2 regions of the Sporosarcina saromensis genome follow, and region 1 is predicted to be linked to the other one. Evidence: a T-box and tRNA genes for the amino acid it is inferred to sense, from the RefSeq annotation. Region 1 holds a T-box; the other holds one or more tRNA genes.
What was found. The T-box of region 1 lies ahead of leuS (leucine--tRNA ligase). A T-box ahead of a tRNA ligase gene usually reads a tRNA of that ligase, here a tRNA-Leu.
Positions count from the first base shown of each region.

Region 1 (8,643 bases):
TATTGCCCGTACTCGCTGTCATGGTTGTAACAGGCGTTATCGCAAGAGTCATGAAGTTAACGTAAGGAAAAGTATACAGTTTGAAATAAAAAATGCATGAAGGACAATGAGCCTTCATGCATTTTTTTATTTTTTTATCTTTACAGCTTCGAATTCAGGAAGTGCTCGATTGATTTTGTATTGTGGCATACTCCCTAAAATCTTCAATTACTCTGTTTCCAATGAGCGAAATTCATCAATCGCTCTGAGCCAATTCTCGCGCATGACTGATGAAACCAAATCCGCCTTTCCTTCTTTCAAGAGCTCAATGATCTTTGAATGCTCATCAATCGATTTTTCCGTTAAGATGATGGAGTTCAAGAAGAAGAGCCGTCGCACATGTGTCTGCAACGAAGAGATGATTTGATGTATATATGGATTGCATGCAATGTCGACAATTATCTGATGAAACTCCTCGTCAATTTTTAAGGCAGAATAATAGTCTTTTGATCGAACAGCTTGCGCAAATCGTTCATTTGTTTGGACAAGTTCTCGTAACGATTCTTCCTGTAACTGGGGAATTGCTAATTCTGCTGCTAGAGCCTGTAATACAGCTAATGGAGGCAGAAGATCATTAATGGAGTCTTTATTCACTTCCGTAACTTGTGTTGCTTTCCCGGGATACATTTTAACGAAACCTTGTACTTCCAATAATTGAAGCGATTCGCGGATGGGTGTCCTACTTACACCGAGTGCGTCTGCCAATTCTACATCATTCAGCTTTTCACCAGGTTGTAAGGTCCCATCAATAATCCATTGTTGAAGTTGATTGAATGCGCTTTCTTTTGCTGTTTTACGTGCGGTTTTTTGATGTTCCGAAGGTATCGGCATATACAGTCACCTTCCTGCTGCAATTTGTAGTTTAAGTATACAGGAAATAACTGTTTATGGAAAGTGGAGATATGCAATATATTGCATTTAGATCTTTCGTTTATAAATTAACGATATGTCATGCTCTTCTTCGGAGGTACCATAAGCAAGATCTTCGTGTGAAAATGTAAATCCTCTTGATTCATAAAAAGGGATGCCATACTTGTTCCCTTTGGCCACTGCAACTTTCTGTTCACTTGCACCATACAGATGCTTTTGAAGTTTTGTATAGAAATTCAACAGCCTTGTCCCCACACCTAAGCCTCTCTCCTTAGGATCTACATAGAAGACGTATATTTCTCCTGTAGTTTCATCAATCATTCCTCCACCAATTGCACCAACGATTTTCCCACGACTTTCAGCAATGACGTAGCCATGCCAGCTTCTGTCGGTTGTTGTAATTTCCTGTTTAATCCGTTCGACATTGTAATATTTCAATATGAGACGTTCAATATAAGCGCTTGAATAAAGATCCTCATAAGTAAACCATTGACACATTGAAAGCAAGTGGGATAAGTGTTTTGCTTCATGTATTTCTGCCTTTCTTATTGAAAGTTCCGTCAAATTAATGCGCCTCCTCTTGTAATAATTGGCTAGGATTTGTAATGCGAATGGATATATTTTGTAACGTCGCTGTAATATAAGGCTGATAATCTATGGATAGACTAAAAAGTAAGGAGTAGAAAACTTGAAAAAACATATTGTGACGTTCATTTTTACAGTAGTTTTATTGATCGGTGGAACGACCGAAAGTTTTGCCGCTTCTTCATCGTACACAGTCAAAAAAGGTGACACCCTTTACAGCATCGCCAAAGCTTACAACATTTCGATAACAGACCTAAAAGCGTGGAACGGATTAACATCAAACACGATTTTTCCAAAGCAAGCTCTAAAACTTACAAATGGTGGAACACAAGCTGCAAGTAAAACACCATCGAGATCCAATGAAAGTAATGAGGTAAAAGAATTAACGGTATCAGCAAGTGCATATACTGCCAATTGTAACGGTTGTTCTGGAATTACTGCAACTGGCATTAATCTAAAACGCAATCCAGATGCGAAAGTCATCGCGGTCGATCCATCAGTAATTCCATTAGGGACAAAAGTTTACGTGGAAGGATATGGGTATGCGGTAGCAGGAGATATCGGCGGCGCGATTAAAGGAAATAAAATTGACGTCTTTTTCCCAACAAAAAGCGAAGCGTTCAAGTGGGGACGTAAAGACGTGAAAATAAAGATTCTAAAATAAGAACTGTTTAGCCAATCCCTTAAATGATAAAGGGGTTGGCTTTTACTATTTTTTTAACTTATCAAATATTCGTGGTAAACTAGTAGGAAACGGGTAAGTGGGGGAATGGCAATGGATAAACGCAGAATGATTATCGGTCTACTTATATTGCTTGTTGTACCAATATACATATGGATTGCTTACTTTGAAATTCCAGACAAGGCTAAAGTCGGTGAGGAGAAGCTTCAGCAAGATCCTTTAACGCATGATTACGAAAAAATGCTGTCTTTTCGAACTACCTATATGGGAGATGCATCAAATACGAATGCATTCTTTGAAGCTTTGCCGTTGAACGAACATAAAGGGACGGTTGAAATGGATTTGAATCGCTTTTATCTCCTCGTTCATTATCCGATAGCTACTTCCGATCTGGATGGTATTGCTGAACAGGCGGTAATTTATAATACAACTGCTGCATTTGTGTTAATTGGTAACCTTCAAGAAATAGAATTGAAATTCCAAGATCAATCATTTAAGGTGACTCGGGATCGAGTGGAGAAGTGGTTTGGAGACGATTTTACAACGTTGAGCGAACCGTCGAACTTCAAAGAGAAGGTGCAACAACGATTAGATGATTCATCGCTGAATGAGTGGCTAGCCGCTTATACGGAAGGAGAATGACAATGGATATTTATATTGTAACGGGTGCTTCAAAAGGGCTTGGGTTTGAATTGTGCCAGCAGTTAACAGAACGAGGACATGAAGTAATTGGCGTTGCTCGTACGAAAACACCGGGGATTGTGAAATTCATTGAGGCTGATTTAACCCGAACCGACAACTTAGAAGACACGATTCATCAAATTATTGAAGAATATGAACAGAAAGCGACCTCATTTACCTTGATTAATAACGCTGGAACTGTAGAGCCGATTGGTCTAATTGGAACGGTAACTGCTAGGCAGATGGAGCAAGCTATCGCGTTGAATTTGACAGCTCCGATGGTATTGTCAAATGCTTTCATTTCAAAGTTGAAGAGCTTCCGTGGTCAAAAGCGTATTGTTTCTATCTCGTCTGGAGCGGGAAGGAATGCGTATGAAGGTTGGGGTGTTTATTGTACGACTAAAGCAGGATTAGACCATTTCACAAGAGTCGCTGCAATCGAACAGCAATCTGCAACCTATCCTGTCGATGTGATGTCCATTGCTCCAGGTATTATAGACACCGGGATGCAAGAAACAATTCGTTCGAGTGATGCCTCGGATTTTCCATTGCTTGACCGCTTTGTTGATTATAAGGAACAAGGTAAGTTGAGTAGTGCAGGAGAGGTCGCGGGTAAATTGATTGCTTTGCTAGATCGCAAGGACTTCCGTTCTTTCTGTCCGATTGCGGATATTCGAGAAATCTAACGTAACCGAATCAGTATGTATTAAAACCGCGTGGAGACAAAATCTACATTGTCCCTACGCGGTTACTTAATTTTCCGTTAGAATTACTTCATCAAACTCTCGGACTTTTTCTAGGGCAATCAAGAATGGTGGGTTGTTTCGTTGATTCAACAATTCGTATCGAATAACATGGACGTCCGCCTGCCGTAACGTTTTTACGTACTGGAGTAAGGCATCTCGCTCTTGTGGTCCGCCTTCGTGTCCGTCATAGACAGATACAGTGATGATTCCACCTTTTTTTAACAGTGCAAGGAGTTTATGAATCGCTTCAATAGTGGATTCGGGTTTTGTAATGATGGTTGGATCGTCACTGTAAGGAAGGTACCCTAAGTTGAACATCGCTCCACCGATAGGCTTTTGCACGTATCGGTCCACATGTGCATGGCTATCTAACACCAAATCGACTCGATTAGCCAAGCCAGCCAATCTTTCTTTCGTTGCGCGTAGAGCGGCTTGTTGGATGTCGAATGCAAATACCTTTCCTTCTTCACCAATTAACTCCGCTAAGAAAACGGTATCGTTTCCATTACCGGCCGTTGCATCGACCACGGTTTCTCCTGCAACTACGGTTTCGGCTAGCAACCTTTTCGCGAATGGTAAAACTCTATGTAATCGGATTTGACGCATGTATATGAACCTCTTCCTGTTTTTTATTGATCAAATGAGCACCTTCATTGTAACATGTGGCAATGAAATGGCATCATCTGAATTGTGAAACTTATTCTGATTATCTTGTGAATGCGGGAAAAAAGACATACACTCAAAATATTGACTGTAAATGGATTTTCCTCACTGTCTATTCTGAGACATATTGAAGAATCCCGAAGTCATAACGAAGATGATCGGAATGGAGGCGATTGCCATTGCCTAAAAAAGTTTGGCTGCTCGTCATAGGGATGTTAGTGAATGTTATTGGTAACTCATTTCTATGGCCGTTAAATACAATTTATATGCATGAATACCTTGATAAGTCATTGGCGGTTGCCGGTCTTGTCCTCATGGCGAATGCCGGGGCAGGCGTTGTCGGAAATCTGCTCGGTGGTTTTTTATTTGACAAAATAGGCGGATTTAAATCCATTATGGCAGGAATTGTACTGTCCATCATAGCTCTTGTTTATCTTGTCTATGATCATAGTTGGTATCCATATATCATCTTTTTGACGATTTTAGGATTTAGTGGCGGCATTATTTTTCCAAGTATGTTTGCCATGGTCGGTTCTGTTTGGCCGGAAGGTGGAAGAAAAGCATTTAATGCCATTTACCTTGCTCAAAATGTAGGTGTCGCCATTGGACCGGCACTAGCGGGATTAGTAGCATCTGTTCATATCGATTATATATTTTTTGCGAATCTGGTATTTTATATCGTGTTTTTAGGGATTGCGTATTTCGGTTATAAAAACCTTGATATCGCACCGGACCGTCATACGGATGTCATTCGGGAAGCCGGACGAATCAAACATAAAGCGCCCTTTTATGCTTTGCTCATCCTTGTGTCAGGGTATTTGATTACATGGCTTGTGTATTCTCAATGGGCCACAACGATTTCAACACATGCTTTGTCTCTTGGCATTTCACTAAGGGAATATAGTTTCATTTGGACGATAAACGGGTTGCTGATTGTTTTAGGGCAGCCGCTGATTAAACCCCTTATTAAGCGGTTGGAGCACCAGTTGAAAATGCAAATGTTCATTGGCACAAGCATTTTTACCCTCTCTTTTATTGTTGTCAGTTTTGCGGAGACGTTTGAAATGTTCATCGTGTCAATGGTTATTCTGACATTTGGTGAAATGATTGTATGGCCAACGATTCCGACGCTTGCTAGCCAATTTGCCCCGAAAGGCAGAGACGGTTTTTATCAAGGAATTGTTAACTCGGCAGCCACAATTGGTCGGATGATTGGTCCGTGGGCAGGTGGAGTGCTTGTTGTAATGTATGACATGAAAATTATGCTACTCATACTGACGAGCTTCATGGCGTTTACCTTGCTGACAACCGTGTTGTATGATCGTCCATTGCGAAATTTCGAGCAGAAAGAGTAGCTAGAATAGGAGTTATCAAACCGGGAAATCGATATTGATTTCCCGGTTTTCAGTTTAGAAGATTGCGTCTTACGAAATAGTTTGATTAAATGAAGAGAGAACCATTTACTGAATTGAAGGGGGAACGCGAAATGAAACCGATCTATTCGACAGCGATGGAAGCGATTTCACAAATTGAAGACGGGGCAACATTAATGGTGGGGGGATTTGGTCTCGTCGGAATCCCTGAACAGCTCATCTTGGCGCTTGTTGAAAAAGGAGTAAAGGATTTAACAATCATTTCGAATAACTGTGGCGTAGATGACTGGGGATTAGGTCTTTTATTAAAAGAAAAACAGATTAAGAAAATGATAGGGTCTTATGTTGGTGAGAATAAAGAATTTGAACGCCAAGTGTTAGCTGGAGAAATTGAAGTAGAGCTGACGCCACAAGGAACGTTAGCGGAGAAAATCCGAGCAGGTGGTGCAGGAATTCCAGCATTTTACACGCCAGCAGGGGTTGGAACGACTGTAGCTGAAGGCAAAGAGATTCGTACATTCAACGGCAAGGAATATGTTCTCGAAGAAGCGTTAGTAGCAGACTTCTCTCTCGTTCGAGCGGCTAAAGCGGATAAAATCGGAAATCTCATTTATAACAAAACGGCTCAAAACTTTAATCCGATGATGGCAGCGGCAGGTCGTGTGACCATAGCAGAAGTGGAAGAACTTGTAGAAATCGGAGAACTTGATCCTGCAATGATCCATACACCAAGCATTTATGTACAAGGTCTGTTGCAGGCTAAACAAGAAAAGCGGATTGAGAGACTGACAACTCGATAAGGAAGGGGAATGTTCACGATGACGAAAATCAATTTCAGGGAACGGATTGCAAGACGGGCAGAAAAGGAAATTAAAGATGGCGATTATGTCAATCTTGGAATTGGGATGCCGACACTCGTTGCTAATTACATTTCAGACAACAAGACGGTTGTTCTGCAATCAGAGAACGGGTTACTTGGGATTGGGCCGTATCCGACGGAAGAAGAAGTCGATCCAGATTTAATTAATGCGGGGAAAGAAACCGTGACAACGATTCCGGGTTCCTCCTTTTTCAATAGTGCTGAGTCATTTGCAATGATTCGCGGAGGCCATGTAGACGTGGCAATTCTCGGAGGTATGGAAGTTTCTGAACAAGGTGACTTGGCGAATTGGATGATTCCAGGCAAGATGATTAAAGGCATGGGCGGTGCGATGGATCTCGTGCATGGCGCAAAGAAGATCATTGTCATCATGGATCATACCGCAAAGGATGGATCCCCGAAGATTAAGAAACAATGCACACTTCCATTAACGGGTAAGGGTGTCGTGCATAAGATTATTACCGAGCGCGCGTTAATAGAAGTGACACCGGACGGCTTGGAATTGAAAGAAGTATTTGAAGGCTTTACGGTTCAAGATGTTATTGATTCTACCGAAGCGGAATTGATTGTCAAAGAATTAGCGTAATCCCTTGAAATGATTAGTTGTAATTCGGAACTTTATCGGGTACACTACAATAAAATGATATGAAATAGCGTTGGCGTTGAAGAGGAATAGTAATCGCTTTAGTCATTCAAGAGAGCAGGCGGAAGGTGCAAGCCTGTATGACGGATCGATGAACTCGCCTATGAGCCTGTATCGGTGAAAGATCAGTAGCTGGTGCCGTTTTCCGCGTTAAGGAATCAAGTTGGGCGACCTCGTCGTCAATTTGGGTGGCACCGCGGGAGTAACAATACCTCTCGTCCCTTATTTTGTTAAGGGACGGGAGTTTTTTTATTCCCAAAATGCCGTGCGCAAATCGTGTCAATGGGAAGGAATGAATTGAATGAGTTATAAACATGTACAGATTGAAAAGAAGTGGCAGGACTATTGGAAAGACCATAAAACGTATAAATTGGTCGATGATGAAACAAAACCGAAGTTTTATGCACTTGATATGTTCCCTTATCCTTCCGGTGCGGGATTGCACGTCGGTCATCCACTCGGGTATATTGCAACGGATATTTTAAGTTCATTTAAGCGAAAGCAAGGCTACAATGTGTTGCATCCAATGGGTTGGGATGCGTTTGGTTTGCCAGCTGAGCAGTATGCAATTGATACAGGGAATGATCCTGCTGAATTTACAGCGAAAAACATTGCAACATTCAAACGCCAAATGAATGATCTTGGCTTTTCCTATGATTGGGACCGTGAAGTGAACACGACGGATCCAAAATATTACAAATGGACACAGTGGATCTTCATCCAATTGTACAAAAAAGGATTGGCGTACATCGACGAAGTGCCTGTTAACTGGTGTCCAGCGTTAGGAACAGTCCTAGCAAACGAAGAAGTGATTGACGGTGTTTCTGAACGTGGCGGCCACCCGGTTGAACGTCGTCCGATGCGCCAATGGGTATTGCGTATAACGGAATATGCTGATCGGTTGCTAGAAGATTTGGATGACCTAGATTGGTCAGAAAGCTTGAAAGACATGCAACGCAATTGGATTGGCCGTTCGGAAGGCGCGCAATTGACGTTTGCAATTGACGGAACAGATTTGTCATTTGAAGCATTTACGACGCGTCCGGATACGATTTTCGGTGCGACGTATGCAGTGTTAGCACCAGAGCATAAGCTTGTTGATAAAATTACGACGGCTGAACAGAAGGAAGCGGTCGCAGCGTATTTGGATAAAGTGAAGACGAAAAGTGATTTAGAACGAACAGATTTAGCAAAAGAGAAGACGGGTGTATTCACGGGCGCGTATGCAGTTAATCCTGCGAGCGGTGAAAAAATGCCAATCTGGATTGCAGATTATGTCCTTGCTTCATACGGCACAGGTGCAATCATGGCGGTTCCTGCGCATGACGAGAGGGACTACGAATTCGCGACTGAGTTCAACTTACCGATTGTTGAAGTTGTTGCAGGTGGCGACGTATCCAAAGAACCGTATACAGGCGATGGGAAGCATATTAACTCTGAATTCCTTGACGGTCTGGATAAAGAAGAAGCAATTGCAAAAG
Region 1 is NZ_CM142738.1:3,216,306-3,224,948, reverse strand. It holds gene brnQ (branched-chain amino acid transport system II carrier protein) at 1-65, shown strand, start outside; gene ACVHUV_RS16430 (GntR family transcriptional regulator) at 208-870, opposite strand; gene ACVHUV_RS16425 (GNAT family N-acetyltransferase) at 958-1,473, opposite strand; gene ACVHUV_RS16420 (3D domain-containing protein) at 1,598-2,158, shown strand; gene ACVHUV_RS16415 (DUF4825 domain-containing protein) at 2,270-2,818, shown strand; gene ACVHUV_RS16410 (SDR family NAD(P)-dependent oxidoreductase) at 2,821-3,543, shown strand; gene mnmM (tRNA 5-(aminomethyl)-2-thiouridylate-methyltransferase MnmM) at 3,610-4,200, opposite strand; gene ACVHUV_RS16400 (MDR family MFS transporter) at 4,446-5,621, shown strand; gene ACVHUV_RS16395 (CoA transferase subunit A) at 5,753-6,439, shown strand; gene ACVHUV_RS16390 (CoA transferase subunit B) at 6,458-7,105, shown strand; T-box leader at 7,173-7,388, shown strand; gene leuS (leucine--tRNA ligase) at 7,464-8,643, shown strand, end outside.

Region 2 (8,643 bases), 1.7 Mb from region 1:
CAAGTAAGTAAGATCCTCAAAGATGATGAGGTAGATAGGTCCGGGGTGGAAGCGTGGCGACACGTGCAGCTGACGGATACTAATCGATCGAGGACTTATCCTTTAAGAAAAGCGGAGACGACCGCATAGGCGCGACAAGCATAAGACGGCCTGCAAGGAGTGGCATAGCCACGGGAGCAGGATGGCTTATGACCTCGAGCGACTGGGAGTCGAAGCTGGACAATGTTAATTTAGTATAGTTGAACTTGTGTTTAGCAACAATGTTGGTTTTATCCGGTTTTGAGCGAATAAAAATAAATTATTTTAAAAAAAACGCTTGCAATATTGACCAGATTTGATATAATAAATCTTGTCCTGTGAAAAACAGTCTAGTGACGATAGCGAAGAGGTCACACCCGTTCCCATACCGAACACGGAAGTTAAGTTCTTCAGCGCCGATGGTAGTAGGGGGCTTCCCCCTGTGAGAGTAGGACGTCGCTGGGCAGTCATTTACAAGATGACTGAATGTAACAACCGTAAATTAGTTGTTACTGATTATTCCGCAGTAGCTCAGTGGTAGAGCAATCGGCTGTTAACCGATCGGTCGTAGGTTCGAGTCCTACCTGCGGAGCCAATTGGAGAGCTGTCCGAGTGGCCGAAGGAGCACGATTGGAAATCGTGTAGACGGTTAACGCTGTCTCAAGGGTTCAAATCCCTTGCTCTCCGCCAGTTTACTTTACTTATTATATGGCCCCTTGGTCAAGCGGTTAAGACACCGCCCTTTCACGGCGGTAACACGGGTTCGAATCCCGTAGGGGTCACCATTTACTACTTAGCATTACAAAGCAAAAGAAGGAACGTACAACAGTACGTGACCGAGTGACCGAGTGAGTGAAAGAAGCTGACAAAGAGATGCGCAGCTTATCACGCTTTAAACTTGGAGGATTAGCTCAGCTGGGAGAGCACCTGCCTTACAAGCAGGGGGTCGGCGGTTCGAACCCGTCATCCTCCACCATTAACTTAAACGCAACATGTGATTTGTATAATTTCCTAAAAGGAAATTATAACAACATCTTATGAAACACTGAAAGCGTAGGATTTAAAATTCCTACAACTATTATTATCGCGGGGTGGAGCAGTGGTAGCTCGTCGGGCTCATAACCCGAAGGTCACAGGTTCAAATCCTGTCCCCGCAACCAAATGGTCCCGTGGTGTAGCGGTTAACATGCCTGCCTGTCACGCAGGAGATCGCCGGTTCGATCCCGGTCGGGACCGCCATATGTGGCTCAGTAGCTCAGTCGGTAGAGCAAAGGACTGAAAATCCTTGTGTCGGCGGTTCGATTCCGTCCTGAGCCACCATTTTTATATAGTGATGCCGGTGTAGCTCAGTTGGTAGAGCAACTGACTTGTAATCAGTAGGTCGTGGGTTCGACTCCTATCGCCGGCACCATTTTTCCCTTGGTGGGGTAGCGAAGTGGCTAAACGCGGCGGACTGTAAATCCGCTCCCTCCGGGTTCGGCGGTTCGAATCCGTCCCCCACCACCATTATACAGGGGCATAGTTTAACGGTAGAATAGAGGTCTCCAAAACCTTTGGTGTGGGTTCGATTCCTACTGCCCCTGCCATTACTGTTTAATTCAATATGATGGCGGTCGTGGCGAAGTGGTTAACGCATCGGATTGTGGTTCCGACATTCGGGGGTTCGATTCCCCTCGTCCGCCCCATTCACAGCAATTATCCAAAATGAATATAGTTCTATTATGGCGGTCGTGGCGAAGTGGTTAACGCATCGGATTGTGGTTCCGACATTCGGGGGTTCGATTCCCCTCGTCCGCCCCATTTACTTTTTGGGGTATAGCCAAGCGGTAAGGCAACGGACTTTGACTCCGTCATTCGTTGGTTCGAATCCAGCTACCCCAGTTTCGCGGAAGTAGTTCAGTGGTAGAATACGACCTTGCCAAGGTCGGGGTCGCGGGTTCGAATCCCGTCTTCCGCTCCACTTTTCATACGGCGGCATAGCCAAGCGGTAAGGCACGGGTCTGCAACACCCTTACCACCGGTTCGATTCCGGTTGCCGCCTCCAGTTTTATGAACGCTGTGTATTCTGAATATGCCCGAGTGGTGGAATGGCAGACACGTCGCACTCAAAATGCGATGCCGCGAGGCGTGCCGGTTCAAGTCCGGCCTCGGGTATCCACACTTACGAGATACAACCCAGGTTGTATCTTTTTTTATTGGGGAACCATCCTGAAAAACGCTTCTCTCTGTCTTTATGAAGAGGAAGCGTTTTATGCTAGGGGCCTATCTAAGTTTAGTTCATAATGAACTTAAGCCTGATCATTCTCTAATGCAATAGAAGTTTGACCTGCATGCAGCACAAAAGACTCAGCTTCTCCGCCACTCATGCTCGTAAACATCTTGCCGCTCGCTTGAAGAAGTTGAAGGGCTTCTGTTGTGTCCATAGATGGCCGTATAAAGAAAATCTGTATCGCTTCAGTCGTTTCTGCTGTCACTGCTGTTCTGACAGAGTCCACATAAGGACTACCAAAAGGACTGTAATCGTCTTTCAGTAAGAGAAGACGATTTAATGAATTGGGACGACCGTTTAAGCCATCATAGCTGTCGTCTTCATTACCTTGTGTCAGTTGAATATCACCTACAATTTTCGCCAAATCGTAAATGCCGATCGGTATTTCATATTGAAGAGAGAAGAATGTATTTAAATCGACAGCGGTATGCACTGATTGAAGAAACTCTTGTTTCTTTATTCTTCTAAAAAGGGATTCTACTGAAGGACGATAGCGGTTTGGATCCGCGCCAAGAGCTTTCCAAACCGCTCGACATTCTTGTATGTTTGCAAACTCAGTTAATGGTTTAGTGTCCAGCTCGAAATAAAGCTGTTCTTGAAATAATTGGAGCCTACCTTTTAACATTTGAGGAGATTCTGATACCGTAATTTTGGTATAATGGTTAATGCCGATTTTTACATGTGGTAGGATGGTTAAGAGTTCTTTGTCTATTTGAATGTTCAAGCCGATCACCCTTGTTATCTTTTTGTCAATCATATCATAAAGGAGGCGAAACGTTGTGAAGGTCGCTCAGCTTCAACAATCGATAAGAGAGTATGCACATGCAATCGGAATTGATAAAATTGGCTTTACGACGGCAGCCCCTTTTCTTGAATTGAAGAACCGATTAAAAAGACAACAGGAATTGGGGTATCAATCCGGTTTTGAAGAAAGTGACGTTGAAAAACGGACGGAACCGACGTTATTGCTCGATCAGGCTGAGAGTATCATCGCCATAGCAGTAGCTTATCCATCAAAAATGGATGCTTCTCCGAAAGGAAAGAAAGGAGAGCGTCGTGGAATTTTTTGTAGAGCTTCATGGGGGATGGATTATCATGTAGTGCTCCGTGAGAAGCTACAATTGTTGGAAACGTTTATTGCTACACAAGTACCCGACGCCAAGATGCGTTCTATGGTCGATACGGGTGAATTGGTGGACCGTGCGGTAGCGGAACGAGCAGGAATTGGCTGGTCTGCGAAAAACTGCTCCATTATTACACCGGAATTCGGTTCATACGTCTATTTAGGTGAGATGATCACGAACATTCCATTTGCACCGGATACCCCAATGGAAGATGAATGCAAAGATTGTACGCTTTGCTTGGATGCCTGTCCGACGGGAGCACTCATTCAAGGAGGGCAATTGAATGCACAACGTTGCATTGCATTTTTGACTCAATCTAAAAAGCCGATTCCCGAAGAGTTCCGTGCGAAAATTGGAAACCGTATTTACGGTTGTGATACGTGCCAGACGATTTGTCCGAAAAATAAAGGGAAATACAATTTGCATCAGGAAGCATTTACGCCAGAACCTCAGTTGACCAAGCCGCTATTAACACCGATGTTAAAGTTGACGAATCGTCAATTCAAAGAGTCCTTCGGTCATATGTCTGGTTCGTGGCGAGGGAAAAATCCGATACAACGGAATGCAATCCTTGCGCTTGCCCATTTTAAGGAAGAAGCATCAGTTCCTTTATTAGCGGAGCTTCTTGTAAGTGATCCTCGCCCTCTTATTCGAGGAACGACTGCTTGGGCGTTAGGGGAGATTGCTACTGCAGAAGCGATTGAGGCAGTCCAACAAGCATTGCAAACCGAAGAGGATACTGGTGTACGTATAGAGTTGAATAATGTACTTGAATCTGAACAAAGGAAGTGCTGAAATGGCGATACATGTCGCGCTATTTGAACCGCTCATACCAGCGAATACAGGAAATATTGCACGAACATGTGCAGGAACAGGAACGAAGCTTCATTTAATTGAGCCGCTTGGCTTCTCAACCGACGATAAAATGTTGAAACGGGCAGGGCTTGATTACTGGGAGCATGTTGAGATTACGTATCATGCAGGCATCCAACAACTATTTGATGCTTTTCCGGAAGGGGAGTTTTACTTCATTACAAAGTTTGGTGAAAAGACGTATTCGAACTTTGACTTTACCTCTCCAACAAAAGATATTTTCTTCGTTTTCGGGAAAGAAACGACTGGGTTGCCTCCGGAAATCATTGAGCAAAATAAAGAGACATGCCTCCGGATACCGATGAATGAACATATTCGTTCGTTGAACTTATCAAATACAGCTGCCATCCTTATTTATGAGGCGTTACGACAACAATCATTTTTGGATTTACAATAAAAAACGGGACAGCCTTATGTAAGGCGTCCCGTTTTTTAGTACTTATTTCTTTACTTTACCAGGCTTGTCTTCGTACCCACCTGTAAAGATTGCAGATAGGAACGCGAAGCATACGGCCATGATTAGAATTAGGTTCATGAAATGTACCTCCTGTAAAAAAATCATTAGTCCTTTGTATAGTATACCCTAAAGTAACTGGAAAAGAAATGACCGCGATATGAAATTGTGACAATCTCCTTAACAATCAAATCGATTGTTCGCAATATCGTTTTTTTATCGTTACAATTAAGGAAATTAGTGGCGAAGGAGTGTGACATGCAATGAGCTATTTTGCCGGCAACATTGTGTTGAATAATGGGATCGCCATGCCGCAACTCGGTCTTGGTGTCTATAAGATGACAAATGCTGAAGAAACAGTTAAAGCGATTCAGACAGCTTTGCAATATGGCTATCGGGCAATTGATACTGCTTCCATTTATGAGAACGAAGTGGAAACTGGTGAAGCGATTCGTCTATCAGGCATCCCTCGAGAAGAGTTGTTCATTACCTCAAAAGTTTGGAATGCGGAGCAAGGATATGACGAGACTTTACGTGCTTTTGAACAATCGCTTAAGAGAATAGGCGTAGACTACTTGGATCTCTATTTGACGCATTGGCCGGTCGCTGATAAGTACGTAGATACGTACCGTGCGATTGAACGCTTATATGAAGAAAAGCTTATCCGTGCAACAGGAGTTTCCAATCATCATATTCATCATTTAAAGCGTGTGTTTGAAGTGGCGAATGTGAAACCGATGGTCAATCAAATTGAGTTGCACCCGAAGCTTACACAAGAACCGTTACGTCGTTTTTGTAACGATCACGACATTACTGTGACGTCTTGGTCTCCATTGGCAAGAGGACAGCTTCTCGATGATCCTGTGCTTACCCAAATAGGCTTGTCGTACGGAAAAACACCGGCACAAGTCATTATCCGTTGGCATTTGCAACATGGATTGGTCGTCATTCCGAAGTCTGTTACGCCTGAGAGAATCCGCTTGAACATTGACGTTGGTGATTTTCAATTGACGAAAGCGGATATGATGAAGATTGACGCGCTTAATCGAGATGAACGGACGGGCACGAATCCAGATTCGTATGATAATGAATAGATGTTAAAGAAAAGGACAACATCCCGAGCGGTAAGATGTTGTCCTTTTTCACTATTCTATTGTTATGGACTCGCTTGTGAAGGGGTGTACAAAGGAAACTTGTTTAGCGGTTAAACGATATTGGCTGTCAGGTGTTTCGCTCGCCCCGTACAATGTATCCCCGACAACTGGATGGCTGATATGGGCAAAATGGACGCGAATCTGATGCGTACGACCGGTCTCAAGCGTTGCTTCCACTTTTGTCGACTGCTCCAAACGTTCAAGCACTTTGAAGCGTGTAATTGCATCTTGGCCATTTGGAGAGACTCTGCGTCGAGTTGGGTGATGGCGATCGCGTCCGATTGGATACTGAAGCGTGCCTTTGACGCGATTCAAACGACCTTCGACCTCTGCTTCATACATCCGTGTAATTTTACGCTCTTCAATCATTCGATCGAATAGAGCCTTGGCAATTGGGTGTTTGGCTACAAGCACGATACCTGCTGTTCCTTTGTCCAAACGGTGTATATGCTCTGCGTAATATCCATCGTTTTGACTGACGTGGTCCATGATTGCGTTCATGAATGTGCCACCGGTATCAGCTTTGTCAGGATGGACGGCGATGCCTGCTGGCTTATAGGCTGCAAGTAGATGCTCGTCTTCAAAGAGAATTTTAACAGTGTCTATTTTCTCTTTCGTATATGTCGATTGTGCATCACTGAAACGGATGACGAGCTTCGTACCAGCTTCAAGCGGGAGACGCCAGTCCAAAGGTTCCCCGGAAAGATCCGTCACAGCTTTGTCCATCCGTAGCTGGTGTACGGTCTTTTTACCTGCTTGCCATTGATTGCGTAGCAAGTCTTCAATTGTCGTCTGGTCCTGCTGGATTGTGAATTGGATGTTTAACATGTTTTCCTCATTTTTCTTCATCGTAGGCGTCAAAGAACGCTTGGATGTCTTGTTCTGGATTTTTAGGGAGACCGACTGAGCGGGCAACTTCTTTTCCGTCTTTGTAATGAATCAACGCTGGCCAAGATGTAATGCCATATGGCTGCGCTTCATTTTTGAACTCTAGCATATTGTATTGATAAACGTGAATGTCATTTTTTTCTGCAATCGGCATCAGAATAGGTGTCATCTCCATACAATACGGGCACTCAGGTGAGAAGAAATATGCAGTGACAGACTCACCGGAAGTGACTTTTTCATATAATTCGTCTGGTAGAACAATGTTGCTATAATTTTCATTACCGAGTAAGCCAATTGTCGATTGCTCCAAGTCTTCTTTGCCGTATGGATTGTCTTTCAGCTTTGTTTCATTCGATTGGTTGTTCAAAAAGATGATCAGACCGAAGATCACGACAATAATTCCACCGATGATTAGTAGTTTTTTCAATTTACTTAGACTCCTTTTGCCATTTCATTAAAAATAGGCTTGTGATAAAAATCAGTACGAATGCCACGAGTGCCATGAACGGGATGGTGATAAAACCCAAGTAGTTGACGTATTGGCCTGTACAAGGTACATCTCCACATGCAGGTGCATTAGCTTGTAGAAAGCTCAGTTTCTGTAAGCTGTAATGATAGAGAGAAATCGATCCACCGACGAGAGCGAATACTGCGGTCGTCAACGCGATCTTGGCATTTTTCTCAAACAACCCGATTGCAGAAATCAGGACAAGTGGGTACATCAGGATCCGCTGATACCAACAAAACGTACACGGCGTAAAACCACGAACTTCCGAAAAGTACAAGGAGCCGAGCGTAGCGATGAGGGCTATTGTAAAAATAAAAATTAGACCGTTTTCCAACCGTTTATCCATCGTGTCAACTCCTGTTCTACAGACTACCTTTGATTATAAAGTGTCGAATGAAACATGTAAAATAATCGGTACGACAGGATTCGAAGGCTAGGTTGGTGGGTAACTATAAAAGAAGAGGTGAAAAATGTGAGTGAAGAATTTAATGATGTCTCCCCGTTTGAGATGAGTATGGTCGTCCGTCAATTGGAACGGTCAGATATTGCCAAAATCCTGGCGATGCAAAAAGTCTGTTTTCCCGGCATGGAGCCGTGGGAGGAAAGTCAATTACTTAGTCATCTGGCGATCTTTCCAGAGGGACAATTTGTGGCGGAACTGGATGGGGAGATTATCGGGTCTTGTTCAAGCCTAATCGTCAATTTTGACGAATACGATGACCGCCATACGTGGGATGATATTTCTGCGGAAGGCTATATTACGAATCACAATCCTGAGGGGTATAATTTGTACGGCATCGAAGTGATGGTGCATCCGGATTATCGGAGAATGAAAGTCGGACAACGCTTGTACGATGCCCGGAAAGAATTAGCTCAACGTTTGAACTTGAAATCTATTATTATTGGTGGGCGTATTCCGAACTATCATCGGTTTGCGCATGAAATGACGGCAAGGGAGTATGTGTCCGCGGTTTCCCGGCATAAGATTTATGACCCTGTTTTGACGTTCCAAATTATGAATGATTTTACACTCATGCGGGTGAACCCCAATTATTTGCCTGATGATAAAGCATCAAAGAAGTATGCAACATTAATGGAATGGAACAATGTTGATTACAAAGCAACGACGAAACGCCATTACAAAACAAGTTATCCTGTGCGGATTTGTGTTGTTCAATATTTGATGCGCAAAATTTCTTCGTTCGAAGATTTAGCCCATCAATGCGAGTACTTTGTCGATGTAGCGTCTGATGCAAATTCGGATTTTGTTGTGTTCCCGGAAATTTTTACGACTCAACTTATGTCCTTTTTGGATGAACCCTCTCCAAGTCGAGCTGTGCGCAAAATGACGGAAT
Region 2 is NZ_CM142738.1:1,553,506-1,562,148, forward strand. It holds rRNA gene ACVHUV_RS07625 (23S ribosomal RNA) at 1-103, shown strand, start outside; rRNA gene rrf (5S ribosomal RNA) at 368-483, shown strand; tRNA gene ACVHUV_RS07635 (tRNA-Asn) at 539-613, shown strand; tRNA gene ACVHUV_RS07640 (tRNA-Ser) at 617-708, shown strand; tRNA gene ACVHUV_RS07645 (tRNA-Glu) at 729-803, shown strand; tRNA gene ACVHUV_RS07650 (tRNA-Val) at 919-994, shown strand; tRNA gene ACVHUV_RS07655 (tRNA-Met) at 1,104-1,178, shown strand; tRNA gene ACVHUV_RS07660 (tRNA-Asp) at 1,182-1,257, shown strand; tRNA gene ACVHUV_RS07665 (tRNA-Phe) at 1,263-1,338, shown strand; tRNA gene ACVHUV_RS07670 (tRNA-Thr) at 1,354-1,429, shown strand; tRNA gene ACVHUV_RS07675 (tRNA-Tyr) at 1,440-1,524, shown strand; tRNA gene ACVHUV_RS07680 (tRNA-Trp) at 1,531-1,604, shown strand; tRNA gene ACVHUV_RS07685 (tRNA-His) at 1,628-1,703, shown strand; tRNA gene ACVHUV_RS07690 (tRNA-His) at 1,743-1,818, shown strand; tRNA gene ACVHUV_RS07695 (tRNA-Gln) at 1,828-1,899, shown strand; tRNA gene ACVHUV_RS07700 (tRNA-Gly) at 1,904-1,978, shown strand; tRNA gene ACVHUV_RS07705 (tRNA-Cys) at 1,989-2,062, shown strand; tRNA gene ACVHUV_RS07710 (tRNA-Leu) at 2,092-2,172, shown strand; gene ACVHUV_RS07715 (B3/B4 domain-containing protein) at 2,307-3,011, opposite strand; gene queG (tRNA epoxyqueuosine(34) reductase QueG) at 3,067-4,206, shown strand; gene trmL (tRNA (uridine(34)/cytosine(34)/5-carboxymethylaminomethyluridine(34)-2'-O)-methyltransferase TrmL) at 4,208-4,681, shown strand; gene ACVHUV_RS07730 (aldo/keto reductase) at 5,002-5,832, shown strand; gene ACVHUV_RS07735 (RluA family pseudouridine synthase) at 5,884-6,720, opposite strand; gene ACVHUV_RS07740 (thioredoxin family protein) at 6,728-7,207, opposite strand; gene ACVHUV_RS07745 (disulfide oxidoreductase) at 7,209-7,634, opposite strand; gene ACVHUV_RS07750 (GNAT family N-acetyltransferase) at 7,761-8,643, shown strand, end outside.
Region 2: it has a tRNA-Leu gene. The T-box ahead of leuS (leucine--tRNA ligase) is inferred to sense a tRNA for this amino acid. The anticodon was not compared.